Regions from separate parts of the Pseudomonas sp. GW823-FHT01D03 genome, predicted to be linked through region 2. Evidence: predicted binding sites of a transcription regulator. Region 2 holds the regulator's gene; each other region holds the start of a gene.
What was found. Region 2 encodes sigma-54, which starts transcription at its own class of promoters, with help from an activator protein. Its sites were predicted from a motif close to ANTGGCATNNANNTTGCTNT; they were not measured.
Positions count from the first base shown of each region.

Region 1: AC1RBR_RS07730 (flagellar basal body rod protein FlgF) is a predicted target of sigma-54. The motif match lies at 2,220-2,239, and genes of this name have one in related genera.
Region 3: AC1RBR_RS08925 (circularly permuted type 2 ATP-grasp protein) is a predicted target of sigma-54. The motif match lies at 5,181-5,200, and genes of this name have one in related genera.

Region 1 is NZ_JBXAKK010000001.1:1,733,246-1,741,015, reverse strand. It holds gene flgH (flagellar basal body L-ring protein FlgH) at 1-541, opposite strand, end outside; gene flgG (flagellar basal-body rod protein FlgG) at 594-1,379, opposite strand; gene AC1RBR_RS07730 (flagellar basal body rod protein FlgF) at 1,425-2,165, opposite strand; gene AC1RBR_RS07725 (sigma-54-dependent transcriptional regulator) at 2,517-4,079, opposite strand; gene phhA (phenylalanine 4-monooxygenase) at 4,463-5,254, shown strand; gene AC1RBR_RS07715 (4a-hydroxytetrahydrobiopterin dehydratase) at 5,374-5,730, shown strand; gene AC1RBR_RS07710 (amino acid aminotransferase) at 5,730-6,923, shown strand; gene AC1RBR_RS07705 (hypothetical protein) at 7,193-7,324, shown strand; gene AC1RBR_RS07700 (hypothetical protein) at 7,394-7,576, shown strand; gene AC1RBR_RS07695 (MFS transporter) at 7,693-7,770, shown strand, end outside.
Region 2 is NZ_JBXAKK010000001.1:1,047,378-1,055,147, forward strand. It holds gene AC1RBR_RS04485 (DUF2753 family protein) at 1-169, shown strand, start outside; gene AC1RBR_RS04490 (superoxide dismutase) at 171-782, shown strand; gene AC1RBR_RS04495 (ZIP family metal transporter) at 813-1,706, shown strand; gene AC1RBR_RS04500 (HPr family phosphocarrier protein) at 1,797-2,072, opposite strand; gene rapZ (RNase adapter RapZ) at 2,088-2,945, opposite strand; gene ptsN (PTS IIA-like nitrogen regulatory protein PtsN) at 2,948-3,412, opposite strand; gene hpf (ribosome hibernation-promoting factor, HPF/YfiA family) at 3,425-3,733, opposite strand; gene AC1RBR_RS04520 (RNA polymerase factor sigma-54) at 3,807-5,300, opposite strand; gene lptB (LPS export ABC transporter ATP-binding protein) at 5,488-6,213, opposite strand; gene lptA (lipopolysaccharide transport periplasmic protein LptA) at 6,213-6,758, opposite strand; gene lptC (LPS export ABC transporter periplasmic protein LptC) at 6,745-7,317, opposite strand; gene AC1RBR_RS04540 (KdsC family phosphatase) at 7,326-7,770, opposite strand, start outside.
Region 3 is NZ_JBXAKK010000001.1:1,983,445-1,991,214, forward strand. It holds gene AC1RBR_RS08890 (long-chain-acyl-CoA synthetase) at 1-921, shown strand, start outside; gene AC1RBR_RS08895 (ankyrin repeat domain-containing protein) at 1,019-1,537, shown strand; gene AC1RBR_RS08900 (hypothetical protein) at 1,741-2,271, shown strand; gene AC1RBR_RS08905 (PLDc N-terminal domain-containing protein) at 2,343-2,534, shown strand; gene speE (polyamine aminopropyltransferase) at 2,791-3,666, shown strand; gene AC1RBR_RS08915 (hypothetical protein) at 3,904-4,137, shown strand; gene AC1RBR_RS08920 (ribonuclease E inhibitor RraB) at 4,350-4,697, shown strand; gene AC1RBR_RS08925 (circularly permuted type 2 ATP-grasp protein) at 5,233-6,642, shown strand; gene AC1RBR_RS08930 (alpha-E domain-containing protein) at 6,655-7,605, shown strand; gene AC1RBR_RS08935 (transglutaminase family protein) at 7,602-7,770, shown strand, end outside.

The DNA of each region.
Region 1 (7,770 bases), 690 kb from region 2:
TGCCGGCAATGCGCACCAGTTCGTCACCGGTGTTGAGGGTAAGCCACTTCTCGCCACGCACAGCGATGATGCCGTTGGGCAGCACATCTGCGACGGTCACGGTGATCGAACCGGTCAGGCTGTTGCTCTGCCCGGACTTGGCGTCGCCCTTGGTCGAGCGGTCGGCGCTATAGCCGGCGTTCAGGCTCAGGTCGCCGCCACCAATCGGGTTGTTGGTGGTCAGGCTGGAGCCGAACAACGAAGTCAGACCGATCGAGTTGTCGCTGTTCTTGTCCATTTGCGAGTTGGCGTTCTTGCTCGCCTGGGTGCGCTCGTTCAGGGTGATGGTGATGATGTCACCGACCCGGAACGCCTTGCGGTCGCTGTACAGGTTCTGTTCGAAACCGGCCTGATAGATCGAGCCGTTATTGGCGGCTGCCGGCAACGGCGTGCGCGGCAACACCGGAGCGTAATAAGGGTCATTGGGCTTGGGTGTCGGGGCGACACAGCCCGCGAGCGAGACGACCCCACCCAATGCCAGAACAGATACGAAGCGTTTCATGACCCTACCTCACGGTATTGCTGGCGGCCTCAAGACCGCCCCATAGACTTGATTACAGATTCTGCGTTACGAACGAGAGCATCTGGTCGGCGGTGGAGATCACCTTGGAGTTCATCTCGTAGGCGCGCTGAGTGGTGATCATGTTGACCATCTCTTCAACGGTGCTGACGTTGGAACCTTCCAGGGTGTTCTGCAGGGTGGTACCGAAACCGTTCAGGCCCGGGGTGCCGATTTGCGGCGCGCCGGAAGCAGCGGTTTCCAGGAACAGGTTGTTGCCTACTGCCTGCAGACCGGCCGGGTTGATGAAGTCGGCGGTTTGCAGGTTGCCGATCACTTGAGCGGCCGGGTTGCCTGGCACCGTGATCGACACGGTGCCGTCGGTGCCGACGGTGAAGCTCTGCGCGTTGTTCGGGATGACGATGGCCGGCTCCAGGGCGAAACCGCTGGCGTTGACGATCTGGCCGTTGGAGTCGAGGTGGAAAGTACCGTCACGGGTGTAGGACGTGGTGCCGTCCGGCTGCAGGATCTGGAAGAAGCCGCGACCGTCGATGGCCATGTCCAGCGGCTGCTCGGTGGTTTGCAGGCTGCCGGCGGTGAAGTTTTTCTGGGTGCCGACGATGCGCACACCGGTACCCAGCTGCAGACCCGACGGCAGTTCGCTGTCCTGGGTCGACTGGGCGCCTGGCTGACGCTTGATCTGATACAGCAGATCCTGGAACTCGGCACGGTCACGTTTGAAACCCGTGGTCGACACGTTCGCCAGGTTGTTGGAAATGGTGGTCAGGTTGGTGTCCTGGGCGGACAGACCGGTTTTGGCAACCCATAGAGCCGGAAGCATTCGATTCTCCTCGTGCGCCTGTTTTACGGCGCGACGTTCTGATAATTAGCTGATCTGCAAGACCCGAGCCATGGCCTGGTCGTCGTCTTTGGCGGTGTTCATCATCTTGACGTGCAACTCGAACTGCTTGGCCAGGGCCAGCACCGAAGTCATTTCTTCCACGGCATTGACGTTGCTCGACTCAAGGAAACCCGACACCAGTTTGACGTTGGCATCGGCCGGCGCCGGCTGGCCGTCCTTGGTGTAAATCGAGCCATCGAGGCCTTTGTTGAGGTTCTTGATGTCCGGGTTGACCAGTTTGATCCGGTCGACTTCCGCCATGACGCGCGGGCCTTCGCCCATCGCACGAATACTGATAGTGCCGTCTTCGCCGACCTCGACCTGCTGCTCCGGCGGCACGGCGATCGGACCGCCATTGCCAAGTACCGGCATGCCGTTGCCGGCGCGCAATACGCCGAGGGCGTCGATGTTCAGGCTGCCGGTGCGCACGTAGCTTTCGCCACCGTTAGGGTTCTGCACGGCAATAAAGCCGTTGCCGGTCACGGCCACGTCGAGGTCACGCCCGGTCTGCACCAGCGAGCCTGCGGTAAAGTCGGTGGCGGGCCGCTCGCTCATGGCAAACGCACGCGCCGGAAAGCTGTCACCGAACACCGGCATCGAACGCGCCTGCTCCAGGTCGCGCTGAAAACCATTGGTGGAAATGTTCGCCAGGTTGTTGGCATGGGCCTTTTGCGCCAGTGCGTTCTGACTGGCGCCGGTCATTGCCACATAAAGGTACTTGTCCACACTCTTTCCTCTGCATGCCGGACGTTTGCCGCCCACCGCTGTACTGCTGAGCCATAAGCAATTTGCAGACCAACTTTTCTCTGGCGGCTTGCGGCCCGGCAAACAAAGGACTTGAGAGGTTTTGCGGGAAAATTTGAAATGTATCGAAGTCGAAAAACCGGCGGTGTTATGCCGCTTGGCGGCAATCCCGGATTTCGAAGACCCGTAAAAAACCTGTGGCGAGGGAGCTTGCTCCCGCTCGGCTGCGAAGCAGTCGTAAACCCGGCGAATGCGGCATGTCTGATTCACCTTGTTGAACGAATTTGGGTTTGCTGCGCAACCCAGCGGGAGCAAGCTCCCTCGCCACAATGGTTACTCGGCTGGGTCTTTACCGACCTCATACTCACGGAGCTTATTAGCGATGGTGGTATGCGAAACCCCCAGCCGTTTGCCCAGTTGCCGACTGCTCGGATGCTCGGAATACAGGCGCTCCAGCACCGCTTTTTCAAAGCGCCCGACGATTTCGTCCAACCCGCCCTCCAGAGAGAAATCGCCAAGCGGCTGACGCACCCCGTAGTCCGGCAAGCGAATATGCTCGACCTTGACCGTGCCGCCATCACACAGCGAAACCGCCTGAAACAGCACGTTCTCCAGTTGCCGCACATTGCCCGGCCAGTGGTAATGACTGAGGCGATCCATCGCCGCCGGCGCCAGTTTCGGCAGCGAGCAACCGATCTGGCGGCTGGCCTGATCAAGGAAGTGCTCCACCAGCGGGGTCAAACCGTCGAGGCATTCGCGCAGCGGCGGGATGTGCAGCGACAGCACGTTCAAGCGGTGATACAGATCCTGACGAAATTCTCCACGCGCGCACAGCTCGGACAAGTCGACCTGAGTCGCGCAGATCACCCGCACGTCCAGATACACCTCTTCGTCGCTGCCGACCCGGCGGAAGCAACCGTCCTGCAGAAAGCGCAGCAACTTCACTTGCAAGCGCGGGCTCATTTCACCGACGCCATCGAGAAACAGCGTGCCGCCCGCCGTCAGCTCCAGCAGACCGAGCTTGCCTTCGGCACGCGCGCCTTCGAACGCGCCGGGGCCGTAGCCGAACAGCTCGGTCTCGGCCATCGACTCCGGCAGCCCTGCGCAATTGAGCGCCATCAGCGGCGACTGCCCGCGCGGGCTGGCGAGGTGACAGGCACGGGCCAACAACTCTTTGCCGGTGCCGGTTTCGCCTTCGATCAATAGCGGCGCATCCAGCGGCGCCATGCGCCGCGCTTCACGCACGACAGCGGCCATCACTTTCGAGCTCTGAAAGATACTGTCGAAGCCGCGCAGCTCCTGCTTGCGCACGTTATAGATGCGCTCGCCGACGCGGTCTGCGCGGTGCAAGGTCAGTACCGCACCGGCCATGGCTTCGCTGTCGTCGTGCTCCGATTGCAGCGGCGCGATGTCGGCGAGAAAGATGTCGCCCTTGACCTTGACGCGCATGCCGTTGATTCGCGACTTGTTGGCGCGCACCAGTTCCGGCAGGTCGAAATCCTCAGCGTAGCGCGACAGTGGAATCCCCGGCACCTCATCCACCCGCACCCCGAGCAACTGCGCCGCCGCGCGGTTGGCAGCAACGATCGAGCCGCCCATGTCGATCGACAGCACCGGAAATTCCAGCGCACCGAGCAACGCGTTCAACTCCATGTGCCGGCGCTCGCTGGGCATCAGCCCGACGCGCTTGACCCCAAACACCCCGGCAATCGCCTCGAACTTCGGCCGCAGCGCCTGGAACTGAATGTTGATCAGGTTCGGGCAGTGCAGGTAGATCGCATTGCCGTGCTCACCCCCGACCTCACCGCGCGCAACGTTGATCCCGTACTCCACCAATAGGTTGAGGATGTCGCGCAGGATGCCGATGCGGTTCTGGCAGTGGACTTTGATACGCATATAAAGAGGCCCGACGAGGATGAGGGGTTGAAATCGATCCCTGTGGGAGCGGGCTTGCTCGCGAAAGCGGTGTGTCAGTCGCCATTCATGCAGCTGATACACCGCTTTCGCGAGCAAGCCCGCTCCCACAGGGGGTTGCGCCACGAATTTTCTGTCGAGGCGCGCAGATAGTTGTCAAGATTATGTGACAGCCATAGCCCTTTTCAAACCTGCAAATCACCGCAAATGCGAGATACCCGCCAAAGCGTAACGATTTTTTTACGAAAACCCGCGATTATTCCTGCCAGGAACGCGTTCAACCTGCTGCATCCCACCGCGCTCTCGGGTAATCCTGACCCCATCGCTGGACATAACAAGAACGATTCCCCTAGCAGGAGAGCAGTATGAAGCAGACGCAATACGTGGCCCGCGAGCCCGATGCGCAAGGTTTTATCGACTACCCCGCCGAAGAACACGCGGTGTGGAACACGCTGATCACCCGCCAGTTGAAAGTGATCGAGGGTCGCGCGTGCCAGGAATACCTGGACGGTATCGAAAAACTCGGCCTGCCCCACGACCGCATCCCGCAACTGGGCGAGATCAACAAGGTGCTCGGTGAGACCACCGGCTGGCAGGTTGCCCGCGTCCCGGCACTGATCCCCTTCCAGACCTTCTTCGAATTGCTCGCCAGCAAACAGTTTCCGGTGGCCACGTTCATTCGTACCCGCGAAGAACTGGACTACCTGCAAGAGCCGGACATTTTTCACGAGATCTTCGGCCACTGCCCGCTGCTGACCAACCCATGGTTCGCCGAATTCACTCACACCTACGGCAAGCTCGGCCTGCAGGCCACCAAGGAAGAGCGCGTGTACCTGGCGCGCCTGTACTGGATGACCATCGAATTCGGCCTGGTCGATACCCCGCAAGGCAAGCGCATCTACGGCGGCGGCATCCTGTCCTCGCCGAAGGAAACCGTTTACTCGCTGTCGGACGAGCCCGAGCATCAGGCCTTCGATCCGCTGGAAGCCATGCGCACGCCGTATCGCATCGACATCCTGCAGCCGCTGTACTTTGTCCTGCCGAACCTCAAGCGCCTGTTCGACGTCGCCCATGAAGACATCATGGCCATGGTTCGCCAAGGCATGCAGCTGGGGTTGCACGCACCGAAGTTTCCGCCAAAACCGAAAGCCGCGTGATCCGCGACTTTTGCTGAGAATTGAGCCTGTCAGTTGCCGCCACTTTGGTTTAGCGTGACGGCATTGACGGGCCGATAGTTTCTATAAAAAAAAACACACTCGATTTCAGGAATCACACCATGTCCACTTTGAACCAAGCCCACTGCGAAGCCTGCCGTGCCGATGCGCCACAAGTCAGCGACGAAGAACTGCCGATCCTGATCAAGCAGATCCCGGACTGGAACATCGAAGTACGCGACAGCATCATGCAGCTGGAGAAGGTCTTCCTGTTCAAGAACTTCAAGCACGCACTGGCCTTCACCAACGCCGTCGGCGAGATCTCCGAGGCCGAAGGTCACCACCCGGGTCTGCTGACCGAGTGGGGCAAAGTCACCGTGACCTGGTGGAGCCACTCGATCAAGGGCCTGCACCGCAACGACTTCATCATGGCCGCGCGCACTGACGAAGTGGCCAAGACCGCAGAAGGACGCAAGTAATGCATTTCGACGCCATCGGCCGGGTACCCGGCGACCCGATCCTCGGTTTGATGGAGGCCTATGCGCAGGACATTAACCCGCGCAAGTTCGACTTGGGCGTTGGCGTCTACAAGGATGCCCAGGGCCTGACGCCAATCCCCGAAGCGGTGAAAATCGCCGAGGCGCGACTGGTCGAAAGCCAGGACACCAAGACCTACATCGGCGGGCACGGCAATCCGCTGTTCGGCAAAGTCATCAATGAACTGGTGCTTGGCGCCGACTCCAAGCTGATCGCCGACCAGCGCGCCGGCGCCACCCAGACTCCGGGCGGTACCGGCGCGCTGCGTCTGGCGGCCGACTTCATCGCCCAATGCCTGCCGGGCAAGGGCGTGTGGCTGAGCAACCCGACCTGGCCGATCCACGAAACGATTTTCGCCGCAGCCGGGGTCAAGGTCGGTCACTACCCGTACGTGGGCAGCGACAACCGCCTCGACGTCGATGCGATGCTCGCCGTGCTCAACGAAGTGCCGAAGGGCGACGTGGTGCTACTGCATGCCTGCTGCCACAACCCGACCGGTTTTGACTTGAGCCACGATGACTGGCAACGCGTGCTGGACGTGGTGCGCCGCCGTGACCTGTTGCCGCTGATCGACTTTGCCTACCAGGGCTTTGGCGACGGACTGGAGCAGGACGCGTGGTCGACCCGACTGTTCGCCGCCGAAGTGCCCGAGCTGCTGATTACCAGCTCCTGCTCGAAGAACTTCGGCCTGTACCGCGACCGCACCGGCGCGCTGATTGTCTGCGCGAAAACCGCTGACAAGCTGATCGACATCCGCAGCCAACTGGCCAACATCGCCCGCAACCTGTGGTCGACGCCACCGGATCACGGCGCGGCCGTGGTTGCGACCATCCTCGCCGACCCGGAGCTGAAAGCGCGCTGGGCCGATGAAGTGGAAGCCATGCGCTTGCGCATCGCGCAACTGCGCAGCGGTCTGGTCGAAGCACTGGAACCGCACGGTCTGCGCGAGCGCTTTGCGCACATTGGCGTGCAACGCGGAATGTTCTCCTACACCGGGCTGTCGCCGGAGCAGGTCAAACAACTGCGTGAGCGGCACAGCGTGTACATGGTCAGCTCGGGCCGGGCCAACGTCGCCGGGATCGACGCCACCCGCCTCGCATTGCTGGCGCAAGCCATCGCTGACGCCTGCAAGTAACCCCGCAATACCCCTGTAGGAGTGAGCCTGCTCGCGATAGCGGCGTATCAGCCAGCATATGAGTTGACTGACACACCGCCATCGCGAGCAGGCTCACTCCTACAAATGTTTTTGCGGCGACCTTTGTTATTGCGCTTCTCCCTGCGGCCATCTGTCGCATTATTTTCAATTAAAAGTCTGATTGTCATTTTTCCTGCTGTATCCTGCGCAGGCTTTCAAGAAGCGCGGATCTACCAGATCTATCAACAGACTTAGCGAGGAGCGCAACCATGCACGAGATTCCTAATCTCCCCTTCCCAAGCCTGCACGTACCTGAGCAGACGACCACGCAACAAGCCGGTGCCCAACAGCCCGAGCCGAAAGAAGCCGTTGAGAGCCGCCAGGCCGACAGCGAAGAGTAAAACCCGCCGTACAGACCGTGTGGAAAGCGCTAAGATGCGCTTTCCACACTGCCTGAAACCGAGCCCGCCATGACCGACGAATTCTCTGAAAGCCAAGCTGCCGTCCTGATCGGCGCCACCGAGAAAATGATCGAGATCTGGAACCGCCTCTCCCCGGAAAAACAGGCCGCCCTGCTCGCCCGTTTCGGCAGCGAAGAAAACGCCCTCGCCGCCCTCGTCACCACACAACTGGTCGCCCCGGCCAAACCCTGAAGCCACCCTCCCGGCAAATAGTTTTACTTTTCCCCGCCCCTGACTCGTCCGCGCCGGTATCATAAGCAGCCTATCTAATCCTGCTTTGCCGTGGATCGTTTCTCATGTCGTCCTCTATGCCACAACCCCAGCGCCCCCTGGCGGTCACGCTGCAAGTCGTGTCCATCGTCCTCTTCACCTTCATCGGCTACCTG
Region 2 (7,770 bases):
GCGCCCGGCCCTGCGTGAAGCGGCGTTGCGCCAGAGCAGCAAGACCTACGTCGAACTGCTGAATTTCATCAGCGAACACGGCGAATACCCGCGCACCCAGCGCCTGCTGCACCCGGACACCGGCAATGCACGCCGCGCCTCAGTCTCACATCACCATGGAGTCCACTGAAATGGCTTTTACCTTGCCTGCCTTGCCGTACGCCTACGACGCCCTGGAACCGCACATCGATGCGCAAACCATGGAGATTCACTACACCAAGCACCACCAGACCTACATCAACAACCTCAATGCCGCCGTCGAAGGCACCGAGTACGCCGAATGGCCGGTGGAAAAACTGGTCGCCAGCGTTCAGCAGTTACCGGAAAAACTCCGCGCGGCCGTGATCAATCAGGGGGGCGGGCATGCCAACCATTCGTTGTTCTGGGAAGTCATGGTGCCCAACGGTGGCGGCAAGCCTGACGGCGCGCTGGCCAAGGCGATCGAGGAGCAACTGGGCGGTCTCGACAGCTTCAAGGAAGCCTTCACCAAAGCCGCACTGACCCGTTTCGGCAGTGGCTGGGCCTGGCTCAGCGTCACGCCCGAGAAGAAGCTGATCGTGGAAAGCAGCGGCAATCAGGATAGTCCGTTGATGAACGGCAACACGCCGATACTGGGTCTCGACGTCTGGGAACACGCCTACTACCTGCGTTATCAGAACCGTCGCCCGGAATACATCAATGCGTTCTACAACGTGATCAATTGGCCGGAAGTTGCTGCTCGCTATCAGGCTGCACTGGTTTAAGTCTTCTATAAAAACGATCCAGGGCTGACTATGGGCACTGAAACACTGGCGATTGGCGGTGGGCGCATGTTTCGTTACGCGGTCGGGTCGCTGTTGCTGCTGGCGGGCATGACGTTGCTGGCGGCGCACGGGCTGGAATGGCTCGATCTGCAGCCGAAGCTGTCGCGCGCCTTGCAGGGTGGCGCGATCTGCGCCCTCGGTACGGCGCTCGGCGCGGTGCCGGTGCTGGTGATCCGGCGCATGCCGCAGAGGCTCAGCGATACGCTACTGGGTTTCGGCGCCGGCGTGATGCTGGCGGCGACTGCTTTTTCGCTGATCGTGCCGGGCATTGCCGCCGCCGAAAGTCTGGGCCTGACACCGTGGGCTTCCAGCGGGCTGATCTGTTTCGGCATCATGCTCGGTGCGTTCGCTCTGTATCTGGTGGATCTGAAACTGTCCGGCGCCTCACCGGAAATGCTTGTCGGCACCTTGGAACACCCAGTGATTCCGCCGCGCATCTGGCTCTTCGTCTTCGCCATCATTGCCCACAACATCCCGGAAGGCATGGCGGTGGGTGTGTCGGCTGGCGGCGGCATGCCGGATGCCGACAGTCTGGCGATGGGCATCGCCTTGCAGGATGTGCCGGAGGGGTTGGTGATTGCGCTGGTGCTGGCCGGGGCGGGGATGTCGCGGGTCAAGGCGTTCTTGATCGGTGCGGCGTCAGGGCTGGTCGAGCCGGTGTTTGCACTGCTCTGTGCCTGGCTGGTCAGTCTGGCGGAGCTGTTATTGCCATTGGGGCTGGCGCTGGCGGCGGGGGCGATGTTGCTGGTGGTGACTCACGAGGTCATTCCGGAATCGCGCCGCCATGGTCATGACAAGCTGGCCAGTCTTGGCTTGCTGATCGGGTTTTGTCTGATGATGGTGATGGATACCGCATTGGGCTGAAAAAAGATCGCAGCCTTCGACAGCTCCTACAGGGATCTGGATTCCAGTGTAGGAGCTGTCGGAGGCTGCGATCTTTTGGTCTTTTGACGATCAACCACCCTCATCGAAGTAGTTGTTGATCAACGCCACCAGTGCATCCAGCGCTTCCTGTTCCTGATGGCCTTCGGTACTCAGATAGATTTTGGTGCCTTTGCCGGCAGCCAGCATCATCATCGCCATGATACTTTTACCGTCCACCGTGTTTTCCGGGGTGCGGCCTACTCTGATGGTGCAATCGGGAAACTGGCCCGCCACCCCGACGAACTTGGCCGACGCTCGGGCATGCAGACCCAATTTGTTGATGATTTCGATTTCACGAGCAGGCATCGCGGTGTGAATCCTTTAAGTGAGGTCGCGGTGGCGAACCTGGACGTTCTTCAGGGTTTTCTGCAGGGCCTGACCCAGACGTTCAGTCAGGTAAACGGAACGGTGATGCCCGCCGGTGCAGCCAATCGCAATGGTGACATAGGCGCGGTTACTCGCGGCAAAGCGTGGCAGCCATTTGTTCAAGTAGCCGAAGATGTCCTGGAACATCTCTTCAACCTCCGGTTGTGCAGCCAGGTACTCGGCGACAGGTGCGTCGAGACCCGATTGTGCACGCAGTTCCGGTTTCCAGTACGGATTGGGCAGGCAGCGCACGTCGAACACCAGATCCGCATCCACTGGCATGCCACGCTTGAAGCCGAACGACTCGACCAGAAACGCCGTGCCCGGCTCCGGCTGGTTCAGCAGTCGCAGCTTGATGGTGTCACGCAACTGGTACAGATTGAGATTGGTGGTGTTGACCTTGAGGTCGGCCAGATCGGCGATCGGGCCGAGCAGGGCGGTCTCATCGTTGATTGCCTCGGCCAGCGAGCGATCGGCATTGCTCAACGGATGGCGCCGGCGGGTTTCCGAAAAGCGCTTGAGCAGGGTTTCATCGTCGGCATCCAGATACAACACATCGCACTGGATGTGCCGGGCCCGGACTTCTTCAAGCAGTTCGGGGAAACGCGACAGGTGGCTCGGCAGATTGCGCGCATCAATCGACACGGCAACCAGCGGCTGGGTTAGCTCGGTGTGAATCAGCGCGCGTTCGGCGAGTTCCGGCAGCAGGCCGGCCGGCAGGTTGTCGATGCAGTAGTAGCCGTTGTCCTCAAGGACATCCAGGGCGGTGCTTTTACCCGAGCCGGAACGGCCACTGACGATGATCAAACGCATGATTAATGACCGTTCTGCTCGCTCAGGACGACCTGATACAAGGCTTCGTTGCTCGGTGCGCTGCGCAGTTTTTCGCGCACTTCCTTGCGATCGAGCATGCTGGCGATCTGGCGCAGTAATTCCAGGTGGGCATCGGTGGCCGCTTCCGGGACCAGCAGAACAAACAGCAGGTCGACCGGTGCGCCGTCGATGGCATCGAAATCGATGGGGGCATCAAGGTGCATGAGCGCGCTGATAGGCGATACGCAGCCTTTGAGACGACAGTGGGGAATGGCGATACCGTTGCCGAAACCGGTGGAACCGAGTTTCTCACGGGCTACCAGGCTCTCGAAAACATCCTGCATGGCCAGATCCGGCACTTCTTTATGGATGAGGTTGGCAATCTGTTCGAGGGCTTTCTTTTTACTGCCGCCCGGCACGTTCACCAGGGAACGGCCGGGGGTCAGGATACTTTCAAGTCGGATCATGGGTTGGGGGTGTTAACGACCGGTTGCGCCCTGAAGGAGGCTCTGGGTCTTTTCCTTATGCTTTTTGAGTTGGCGATCCAGCTTGTCGGTCAGTGAGTCGATCGCAGCGTACATGTCGGTATCTTCTGCGTTGGCGACCACTTCGCTGCCGGGTATATGCAAGGTGGCTTCGATTTTCTGCTTGAGCTTTTCGACACACATCGTGACCTGCACGTTGGTGATCTTGTCGAAATGGCGCTCCAATCGTTCGAGTTTCTCGTTGATGTAGGTGCGCAGAGGTTCGGTCACTTCCAGTTGGTGTCCACTGATGTTGACTTGCATACAGCTTCTCCTTCGTTGCCAGTGCATAAAGCGGCAGGCTGAAGAGCCTGCCACTGGAACGCTGTAACGTGGCTTACATCAACCGCTTGCGTTCGCTCGAAGGCGCGATCCCGAGGGATTCGCGGTACTTGGCGACGGTGCGGCGAGCCACCTGAATGCCTTGTGCCTCCAGTAAACCAGCGATCTTGCTGTCACTCAACGGCTTTTTCTGATTTTCCGCCGCAACCAGTTTTTTGATGATCGCGCGGATCGCCGTGGACGAGCATTCGCCGCCTTCGGAGGTGCTGACGTGGCTGGAGAAAAAGTATTTCAGTTCATAAATACCGCGCGGGGTATGCATGAATTTCTGCGTGGTGACCCGGGAAATCGTCGATTCGTGCATGCCGACCGCCTCGGCGATGTCATGCAGGACCAACGGCTTCATGGCTTCATCGCCGTATTCCAGGAAGCCGCGCTGATGCTCGACAATCTGGGTGGCCACTTTCATCAGGGTTTCGTTGCGGCTTTGCAGGCTTTTGATGAACCAGCGCGCCTCTTGGAGCTGATTGCGCATGAAGGTGTTGTCGGCACTGGTGTCGGCGCGACGGACGAAACCGGCGTACTGCGCGTTGACCCGCAGACGGGGCACCGACTCTTGGTTCAGCTCAACCAGCCAGCGCTCGTTGTCCTTGCGCACAATAACGTCGGGCACCACGTACTCGGCTTCGGTCGATTCGATCTGCGAGCCCGGGCGCGGATTGAGGCTCTGCACCAGTTCGATGACTTGGCGCAGTTCATCTTCCTTGAGCTTCATGCGCCGCATCAGCTGGCTGTAGTCGCGACTCCCCAGCAGATCAATGTAATCGCTGACCAGCCGTTTGGCTTCGTTGAGCCACGGGGTCTTGGCCGGGAGCTGACGCAGTTGCAGCAGCAGGCATTCGCCAAGGTTGCGCGCGCCGATGCCGGCGGGTTCAAACTGCTGGATGCGATGCAGAACGGCTTCGATCTCGTCCAGCTCGATGTCGAGCTCCGGATCAAAGGCGTCGAGAATTTCTTCGAGGGTTTCGTCGAGGTAGCCCTGATTGTTGATGCAATCGATCAGGGTCACGGCGATCAGGCGGTCGGTGTCGGACATCGGCGCCAGATTCAATTGCCACAGCAGATGGCTTTGCAGGCTTTCCCCGGCGGAGGTGCGGGTGGTGAAGTCCCACTCGTCGTCATCGCTGCTGGGCAGGCTGCTGGCGCTGGTCTGGTAGACATCTTCCCAGGCGGTATCAACGGGCAGTTCGTTAGGAATGCGCTCGTTCCATTCGCCATCTTCCAGGTTGTCCACCGTCGGGGCGGCTTCCTGATAGGACGGTTCCTGAATGTCGGTGTTGGGTTTTTGTTCGGCGTTGTCGGCCAAAGGATCGGTATTGTCGAAGTCGTCGCCTTCTTCCTGGCGTTCGAGCATCGGATTGGATTCCAGGGCCTCCTGGATTTCCTGTTGCAGGTCCAGGGTCGACAATTGGAGCAGGCGGATGGCCTGTTGCAGCTGCGGTGTCATCGTCAGCTGCTGGCCCATTCTCAAGACTAGCGATGGTTTCATGGCAGGGGCTTAACACCTTATTCGCCGGCGCGCATGCGCCATCCACTACAGGGCGCCGGAGCGCCAAACTTAAGCAAATTATATGCCTGAAACTGTCGTGTTTGCCTAGAGCGCTGTAACAATAAAAGCGTTTTAAATCCTGCTTGAATCGATACAGCGCCCGGGCGGCTCACCGGGCACTATTCGCTTAGAGGCGGAACTCGTGGCCCAGGTACACTTCCTTCACCAGATCGTTGGCGAGGATGGTCGCCGCATCGCCTTCCGCGATCAGTTGACCGTCGTTGACGATGTAGGCGGTCTCGCAGATATCCAGGGTCTCACGCACGTTGTGGTCGGTGATCAGGACACCGATGCCCTTGGCCTTGAGGTGGTGGATGATCTGCTTGATGTCGCCGACCGAGATCGGGTCGACACCGGCGAACGGTTCGTCGAGCAGGATGAATTTCGGTGCGGTCGCCAGGGCGCGGGCGATTTCCACCCGGCGGCGTTCACCACCGGACAGGCTCATGCCGAGGTTGTCGCGGATGTGGCTGATGTGGAACTCCTGCAACAGGCTTTCCAGTTCCTTGCGACGACCGGCCTTGTCGAGTTCCGCGCGGGTTTCGAGGATGGCCATGATGTTATCGGCCACCGACAGTTTGCGGAAAATCGACGCTTCCTGCGGCAGATAGCCGATACCGGCCTTGGCACGGCCGTGCATCGGCTGATGGCTGACGTCCAGATCATCGATCAGCACGCGACCCTGATCGGCCTGCACCAGGCCGACGATCATGTAGAAGCAGGTGGTCTTGCCCGCGCCGTTCGGGCCGAGCAGGCCAACGATCTGGCCGCTGTCGATCGACAGGCTGACGTCGCGCACAACCTGGCGGCTTTTATAGGCCTTGGCCAGGTGTTGAGCTTTCAGAGTTGCCATTACTGGGTTTTCTCGTCGGTTTTCTTCTTCGGCTGGATCACCATGTCGATACGCGGACGCGCTTCGGTGACTTTGCTACCGGTAGCGCGACCGGCACTGGCCAGCTTCTTCACCGTGTCATAGACGATTTTCTCGCCCTGAGTGGTGTTGTTGTCCTTGTCGACAACCTTGGCCTTGTCGATCAGCACGACGCGGTTTTGCGCGGCATGGTACTGAATCGTCACGCCCCAGCCCTGAACAGGCTTGGTGTCGCCCTGGGTTTGCAGCTGCTCGAAGTAGGCAAGGTTGCCGACCGAAGTCACCACGTCGATGTCACCGGTCGGGGTACGGGTGATGGTCACGGTATTGCCGGTCACCTTCATCGAACCCTGAGTGATGATCACGTCACCTTTATAGGTGGCGATGCCGTTCTTGTCGTCCAGCTGGGCGTCGTCGGCCTGAATGCGGATAGGTTGCTGCTGATCGTTCGGCAGAGCCCAGGCGCTCACGCTTCCCAGTGCTGCGCCCAGACTGAGCAAAATAGGGAGGGTTTTAACGAGCCTCATACTGTCCTCTTACGTTCGATAGCAGGTGTATCCTGCTTTCCTTCAAATACGCTTTCATTCCTACACCAGTCGATACACCGCCAGCGCCGTCGATTCTAACGGGTTGCTCGGTCTGCGCATATTGTTGCTGCGGGAACACCGTCATGCGAGTGGAGGTGACCAGCAGATCGCGGTTCTTTTCGTCGGTGCGCTTGATGCGCACGGAATCGATCAGTTCGACCTGCGTGCCGTCCGGGTTCACTTCGCCACGCTCACTGGTCACGTGCCACGGAAATTCGGTGCCGCGGTACATGTTCAGGTCGGGTTTGGTCACGAGTGTGATGTCCGTTGCCTTGACGTGCTCGGCCTTGTCGGAGGTCATCTCGTACTGCACTTTGCCGTCGGGCAAGTATTGCAGAGTGTGTGTGTTGGTGGCGTACCAGTCGATAGCGGTGTCTTCGACTTTGGCCACAGGCTTGTCGAGGAAGCGTTCCGGACTGATGTTCCAGTAGCCGACCGCCGCAAACATGGCGGCGATGCAGCCGAACAGCAGGAAGTTGCGAAATTTTTTGCTAAACATGGTTTGGCTCACAGGTACGCGGCGTTGGCCGCATCGAGGCGGCCCTGGGCGCGCAGGATCAATTCGCAGAATTCGCGGGCGGCACCTTCGCCGCCACGGGCCCGAGTGACGCCATGGGCGTGTTCGCGCACGAAATCGGCAGCATTGGCAACGGCCATGCCCAGACCTACGCGGCGGATCACCGGCAGGTCAGGCAAGTCGTCACCGAGGTAGGCGACCTGTTCATAGCTTAGGCCCAGTTGCGCCAGTAGACCGTCCAGAACCACCAATTTGTCTTCGCGGCCCTGAAACAGGTGCGGAATGCCGAGGTTCTTCGCCCGACGTTCAACCACCGGCGTCTTGCGGCCACTGATGATGGCGGTCTCGACACCGGCATTCATCAGCATCTTGATGCCTTGGCCGTCGAGGGTGTTGAAGGTCTTGAATTCGCTGCCGTCTTCGAGGAAGTACAGG
Region 3 (7,770 bases), 940 kb from region 2:
GGCTATGTCGGCGAGCTGTGCCGTTATCTGGTCGATCAACCGGCCAGCGCCGACGACAGCCGTCACCCGGTGCGCAAGATGATCGGCAACGGCTTGCGTCCCGGCGCCTGGGCCGAATTCAAGACCCGGTTTGCCGTCGAGCACATCTGTGAGCTGTACGCGGCAAGCGACGGCAACATCGGCTTCAGCAACATTCTCAACTTCGACAACACCATCGGTTTCTCGCTGATGGCCTGGGAGCTGGTGGCGTACGACCACGACAGCGGTGAGCCGCTGCGCAGTGCCGATGGCTTCATGCGCAAGGTCGGCAAGGGCGAGCAGGGCTTGCTCCTGGCGCGGATCGACGATAAAGCCCCACTGGATGGCTATACCGACCCGCAGAAAACCGCCAGGGTGGTACTGCACGACGTGTTCAGCAAGGGCGACCGCTTCTTCAACACCGGCGATCTGCTGCGCAATATCGGCTTCGGTCATGCGCAGTTCGTCGATCGCCTCGGCGATACCTATCGCTGGAAGGGCGAGAATGTCTCGACCACTGAAGTGGAAAACCTCTTGCTGCAACATCCGCTTATCTCCGAGGCAGTCGCCTACGGCGTGGAGGTGCGCAACACCAATGGCCGCGCCGGCATGGCCGCAATCACGCCCGCCGAGTCGCTGGCGACCCTGGATTTCGCTGAATTGCTCGCGTTCGTTCGACAGCGCCTGCCGGCCTATGCGGTGCCGCTGTTCTTGCGGGTGAAGGTGAAAATGGAAACCACCGGAACGTTCAAATACCAGAAGACCCGGCTGAAAAACGAAGGCTTTGACCCCGGTCAGACGGGCGATGACCCGATCTACGCATGGCTGCCCGGCACCCAGACTTACGTGCAGGTGACGGACGAAATTCTGGCCGATATTCATCAAGGCAAATACCGCTATTGAGATTGGCTATGGCATGACTTGAGAAAAAGGGGGTGACAGCCATCGTCGCGCTCGGGAAACTGTCGGCTTTGCGAATAACCGAAAGTGGAGTTGCCCTATGTCTGACCAGAGCCGCCAGATGACCCCTGAAGAAGCTGCCGAATTCACCGAGCAGGTTTTCAACAAGGCGCGCGAGGGTGATGCGCTGATGCTTGATCGGCTGATCAGCGCCGGTTTGCCGGTGAACCTGAAAAACAGCAAGGGCGACACGCTGCTGATGCTCGCCAGCTACTATGGCCACGTCGACGCCGTGCAGGTGCTGCTCAAGCACAAGGCCGACCCGGAAATGCGTAACGGCAACGGCCAGAGCCCGATTGCCGGCGCCGCGTTCAAGGGCGATCTGGCGGTGGTCAAGGCGCTGGTGGAAGCGGGCGCCGAGATCGAAGGTTCGTCCTTCGACGGCCGCACCGCGCTGATGATGGCGGCGATGTTCAACCGCGTTGAAATCGTTGATTACCTGATCAGCAAAGGCGCCAACCCGCAAGCCAAGGATGCCAACGGCATCACCGCGCTGGACGCGGCCCGCACCATGGGCGCAGTCGATACCACGGCGCAGCTGGAAAAACTGCTGGCCTGAGGACTGTCGAGATTCTGTGGCGAGGGAGCTTGCTCCCGCTCCAGTGCGCAGCGCTGGTAAAAATGGTGAATTCACTGTTTGGGGGCCGCTTCGCGCCCCAGCGGGAGCAAGCTCCCTCGCCACAGATGTTCTGTGTGCAGCCTGAGGTTGCAATGCGCTATCCTCCGCGCCCTCAAATTCAACCTTCCACAGGATCCGCCCTCATGAAAGCCGCACTCGTCGAACTCATCAGCAAAATCAGCTCCGGCTGCATGGGCGAGGACGAGATCCTGAACGTGGCGGACGAAGCGGCGCAGGCCTACGCCGATGCCGATGCCTTTCTGGCAGCCAACCCGGACATCAACTACGACGACACCTTCCCGATTCCGCTGGGCGAATGGGTCGTGGTCGGCAGCCTGCCGGAAACCGTGCTGTTCCAGGCTGATACTTACGTTGACCTGTTCGCGCAGATCGTCGCTTCGTTCGGCGCGGGCGTCGATTTCAACCTCAAGCCCAAGCAACTGGCCAAGACCGAAGCGCTGACTGCACTCAACCGCATCCAGGTGCAGATGAGCAGCCTGAACAAGGAAAACGGCGGTTACACGCTGATGAACTTCAGCCAGTTGCTCGACGATGAGCTGCAAGTGGTGCTGGTTTACGGCAACGACGTGCCGCGAGTGCTGGAGCTGTGCGCCGAAGTCGGCATCGCGGCCGCGCCGTCGCTGGAAGCGCTGAAAGTCGCCGTTCACGTCTGAACGCAATAAAAGGGAACCCTGCGCGCGACCGTCTATCCTAAAAGTGCATGCCACTATTCTGGAGCGACACTATGGGTTCCACGTTCAACGGTCTGATCGGCCTGATCATTCTTGCCCTCGACATCTGGGCCATCATCAATGTGCTGAAAAGCGGCGCGACCACGGGGATGAAAATCGTCTGGGTGCTGCTGATCATCCTCCTGCCGGTACTGGGCCTGATCATCTGGGCGATTGCCGGGCCGCGGGGCAATGTGCGGATCTGACACTTGCCCAAAAACACGCTGATCCCTCTGTGGGAGCGGGCTTGCTCGCGAAGGCGATTGTTCAGTCGAAACACAGGTTGAATGACACTCCTCTTTCGCGAGCAAGCCCGCTCCCACATTGGTCTTGCGTTACCTCCAGAGTGTGCTCTGTCGGAGGAAGGTTCGACCTGTCATCTTCGGCAACGTAGAATGCGCGCCTTTCCCGGGCAATCGTCCCCCACGATTGGCGCCCGCGCATTCATCGGAGCACTTGACCATGACCGTCACCAAAACCAGCGAGTACCTGGAAACCCTCTACGAAGGCTACGGCCAGCGTTTTCGCATGGAAAAACTGCTGCACGAAGTGCGCACCGAACACCAGCACCTGGTGATTTTCCAGAACCCGCGCATGGGCCGGGTGATGGCGCTGGACGGCGTGATCCAGACCACCGAAGCCGATGAATTCATTTACCACGAAATGCTTACTCACGTGCCGATCCTCGCTCACGGCACCGCCAAGCGCGTGCTGATCATCGGCGGTGGCGACGGCGGCATGCTGCGCGAAGTGACCAAGCACGCCGGCGTCGAGCACATCACCATGGTCGAGATCGACGGCACCGTGGTCGACATGTGCAAGGAATTCCTGCCGAACCACTCCAAGGGCGCCTACGACGATCCACGGCTGAACCTGGTGATCGACGACGGCATGCGTTTCGTCGCCACCACCACGGAAAAATTCGACGTGATCATCTCTGACTCCACCGACCCGATCGGCCCGGGCGAAGTGCTGTTCTCGGAGAACTTCTATCAGGCCTGCCACCGTTGCCTGAACGAAGGCGGGATCCTCGTGACTCAGAACGGCACGCCGTTCATGCAGATAGACGAAGTCAAAACCACCGCTGGTCGCCTGCGCAGCCTGTTCCCGGACTGGCACTTCTATCAGGCAGCGGTGCCGACCTACATCGGCGGTTCGATGACCTTCGCCTGGGGCTCGACCAACCCGGCCTACCGCAAGCTGAGCCGTGAAACCCTGCAACAGCGCTTCATCGGCAGCGGCATCGTCACCCGCTACTACAATCCGGAAATCCACATCGGCGCATTTGCGCTGCCGCAGTACGTGTTGCAGGCGATCAACAAGCCAAGCAACGACTAAAAGAACGCTGCAAAACCCCTGTGGGAGCGGGCTTGCTCGCGAAATCGATGTGGCATTCAACGAAAATGTTGCCTGACACACTGCTTTCGCGAGCAAGCCCGCTCCCACTTTTGCCTGGCCGTGCGCTAGATGTCGTTTTGTTCATCTCTGCCCGTTGTAATCCTTTTGAACCAACTTTCGGCGTACACAGTCGAGATAGATGTAAGCCCATTTGCGGGTTTGATCGAGGAGGCACCGATGCAAAAGTGGAAAGTCACTTTCGTGGATGATCATGGTGAAATCGTTGATGAGATCTTCGAACGTGAGGAATGCCCGTCCGATGATGAAGCTGCACGGCTGATCAAGGAGCGGCTTCTTCCGGTCGCCGCCCAACTGGATCTGAACGATCTGGAAGGACGCACCGCCGATGCCGGGGTGAAAAACCTCAAGACCCAGAACGGCATCGAAATCCGCAGCATCACACCTGTCTGAACACTTCCTGTCATCTTGTAAACCAGGCCTTGGCAGCAGCTCTATCTTGGGGCTACTCTGCAAGCGAGATCAGCGAACGAATCGCTAAGGTCTGGTCTTGTCAGCTACATGCTTGTTTCCCGCCGGCAACCTGTTTGCCGATGTACTTTTGGCCTGTAAGGCCCGGGGCGGGAATACGGAAAGTCTATCCATCTATCCGAGGGGGACGATTCATGAGCACAGCCTATCAAGAAGACATCAGCAGCAATGTTCTGCGCCGCATGAAAGAAGGCGGTTTCGACTTTTCCCGATTCCATCCCATCGAGTTCTACGCCATTTTCCCGGACGAGGAGCGGGCGCGCAGGGCGGCAGGCAAATTTCGTGGTGAATCCATCAATGCCCAGGTCAGCGCGCGCGACGATGGCGCCTGGTCGCTGGAATTGAGCAAAGTGATGTACGCGACCTATGACGACATTGGCGATTTCGAGCAGGGTTTCTCTGCCGTGGTCGAGCCTCTGGGCGGCATCATCGAGGGCTGGGGCGTCAAGCAGGAGGTGCGTAACCGCCATCGTCTGAATTGATCTCTGGTTTCAGGTATTGAGCAACGGCTGACCTTCGGGTTGGCCGTTGTCGTTTCAAAGAGCAAAAGATCGCAGCCTTCGGCAGCTCCTACAGGTGATTGGTGTAGGAGCTGCCGAAGGCTGCGATCTTTTGCTTTTGCTTTCAAAACATTTCAGAAAGGCAAAAAAAAGCCACCGGAGAGGGTGGCTAAAAGGGAAGACCGATAAGGAGCGGAAACCGGTCAGGGTTAAGGCCTGCGGGGACTGCGCGGGCAGTCCGGATCAGTGGAGCTGAAACCTTCACCGGGGGGAAGTTTTCAGCGGATGCGGCGATTATCCGCAGCTCCGTGCGAGCGGTGAAATCAACTCTGACTATGCTGGTGATAGGCGATGCAATGCGTCGCAATGAAGCGGGGGCAATCCGGTTGGGGCAATTGCCGCACAGGAATGGTGCGGTGCTGCTGGCGTGATTATCCAACCGATTGAAATCAAAGCGTTTATGCCGATGGCACGGGCCTTGCGAAGGCCTGTAGGTCCGGGTGACAAGGAGTACGGCATGATCCGCACCTATTTTGATGAAATGTACGATGCCGGCGGCCAGGTCCGCCCGCATTACCGGGAGTTCGCCCGCTGGCTGGCCGACACGCCTGACGAGTTGCTGGCACAACGGCGACGCGAGGCCGATCTGCTGTTCCACCGGGCCGGGATCACTTTCACGCTCTATGGCGACGAGCAGGGCACCGAGCGCCTGATTCCGTTCGACACCATTCCGCGCAGCATTCCCGCCAGCGAGTGGCGGATCGTCGAGCGCGGCTGCATCCAGCGGGTCAAGGCGTTGAACATGTTCCTCGCCGACCTTTATCACGAGCAGCGCATCATCAAGGCCGGGATCATCCCCGCCGAACAGGTGCTGGCCAACGAGCAGTACCAGTTGGCGATGCAGGGCCTGGATTTGCACCGCGACATCTATTCGCACATCTCCGGCGTCGATCTGGTGCGCGACGGCGACGGCACCTACTACGTGCTCGAAGACAACCTGCGTACCCCGAGCGGCGTCAGTTACATGCTCGAAGACCGCAAAATGATGATGCGCCTGTTCCCGGAGCTGTTCGCCGCTCAGCGCATCGCGCCCATCGATCACTACCCGAATCTGTTGCTCGACACCCTGAAAAGCTCCAGCCCGATCGACGACCCGAGTGTGGTGGTGCTGACGCCGGGGCGCTTCAACAGTGCGTTCTTCGAACATGCCTTCCTCGCACGAGAAATGGGCGTTGAACTGGTGGAGGGCGCCGACCTGTTCGTGCGTGACGACAAGGTCTTCATGCGCACCACCGACGGGCCGAAAGCGGTGGACGTGATCTACCGCCGTCTCGACGACGCGTTCCTCGATCCGCTGGCATTCAACCCCGACTCGATGCTCGGTGTGCCGGGGCTGCTGTCGTCCTATCGCTCGGGCAACGTGGTGCTGGCCAATGCCATCGGCACCGGCGTGGCGGATGACAAGTCGGTGTACCCGTTTGTAACCGAGATGATCCGTTTCTACCTCGACGAAGAACCGATTCTGAAGAACGTGCCGACCTGGCAGTGCCGCAACCCCTCGGAACTTTCCCATGTACTGGCCAATCTTCCGAATCTGGTGGTCAAGGAAACCCAGGGCTCCGGTGGTTACGGAATGCTGGTGGGGCCGGCGTCAACTACGGCGCAGATCGATGCGTTCCGTGAGCGGATCAAGGCCAAGCCCCACGCCTACATTGCGCAACCGACGCTGTCGCTGTCGACCTGTCCGACCTTTGTCGAAAACGGCATTGCGCCGCGCCATATCGACCTGCGTCCGTTTGTACTGTCTGGCCGCGAAACCCGGGTCGTGCCCGGTGGTTTGACCCGTGTCGCCCTGCGTGAAGGCTCCCTGGTGGTGAATTCCTCCCAGGGCGGCGGAACCAAGGACACCTGGGTGGTCGAGGATTGAAGGAAGCTTGCCATGTTAAGTAGAACTGCCTCGGATCTGTACTGGATGTCGCGTTACCTGGAGCGGGCGGAAAACCTCGCACGGATGCTCGATATCAGCTATTCGCTGTCGCTGATGCCGCAGGACGGTCGCGGCGACGGTTTGCACGAACTGGCCATGCCGCTGTTGATCACTGGCACCCTCGATGATTATCTGGAGCGTCACGGCGAACTGCATGCCGAACGCCTGCTGCACTTCTTCGCCCTCGATGCGGCCAACCCGGCGAGCATCTACAGCTGCCTCGGCGCAGCGCGGGCCAGTGCGCATGCGGTGCGCGGGCGTATCACCGCGGACATGTGGGAGAACATCAACGCTACCTGGCTGGAAATTCGCGGCATTGCCGAACAGGGCCTCAGTCGTTACGGCATGAGCCGTTTCTGCGAGTGGATCAAGGAGCGCTCGCACCTGTTCCGTGGCGCGTCCTACGGCACCATCATGCGCAACGATGCGTTCCGTTTCATTCGTCTGGGCACGTTCATCGAGCGTGCGGACAACACGCTGCGCCTGCTTGATGCGCGCTATGAAATGGCTGGCGATCAGGCCGAAGCGGTCAGTGACGGCACCGCCCACGCCTATTACCAGTGGAGTGCGCTGCTACGGGCGTTGTCATCGTTCGAGGCCTACACCGAGATCTATCGCGACGCACCCGGCGCCCGGCATGTCGCCGAACTGCTGCTGTTGCGTGCCGATGTACCGCGCTCGCTGCGCGCCTGCACCGAGGAAATCGACCAGATCCTCGCCCAGTTACCGGGTGCCAATGGCCGTCCGGCACAGCGCCTCGCCGCTGAGATGGACGCACGCCTGCGCTACACCGGCATCAACGAAATCCTCGCCGAAGGCCTGCACGCCTGGCTTACCGAATTCATCCCGCTGGTACGCCAGTTGGGCAACGCGATTCACAGTTCATACCTGGAGGCTGCATGAGACTTTCCATAAGCCACGAGACCACCTATCACTACGAAGATCAGGTGCGGGCGAGCATCCAGTATTTGCGCCTGACCCCGCACGACAGCGAGCGTCAACACGTATTGAGCTGGCAACTCGACCTGCCGCGTCCGGTGCGCGCCCAGCTCGATCCGTTCGGCAACA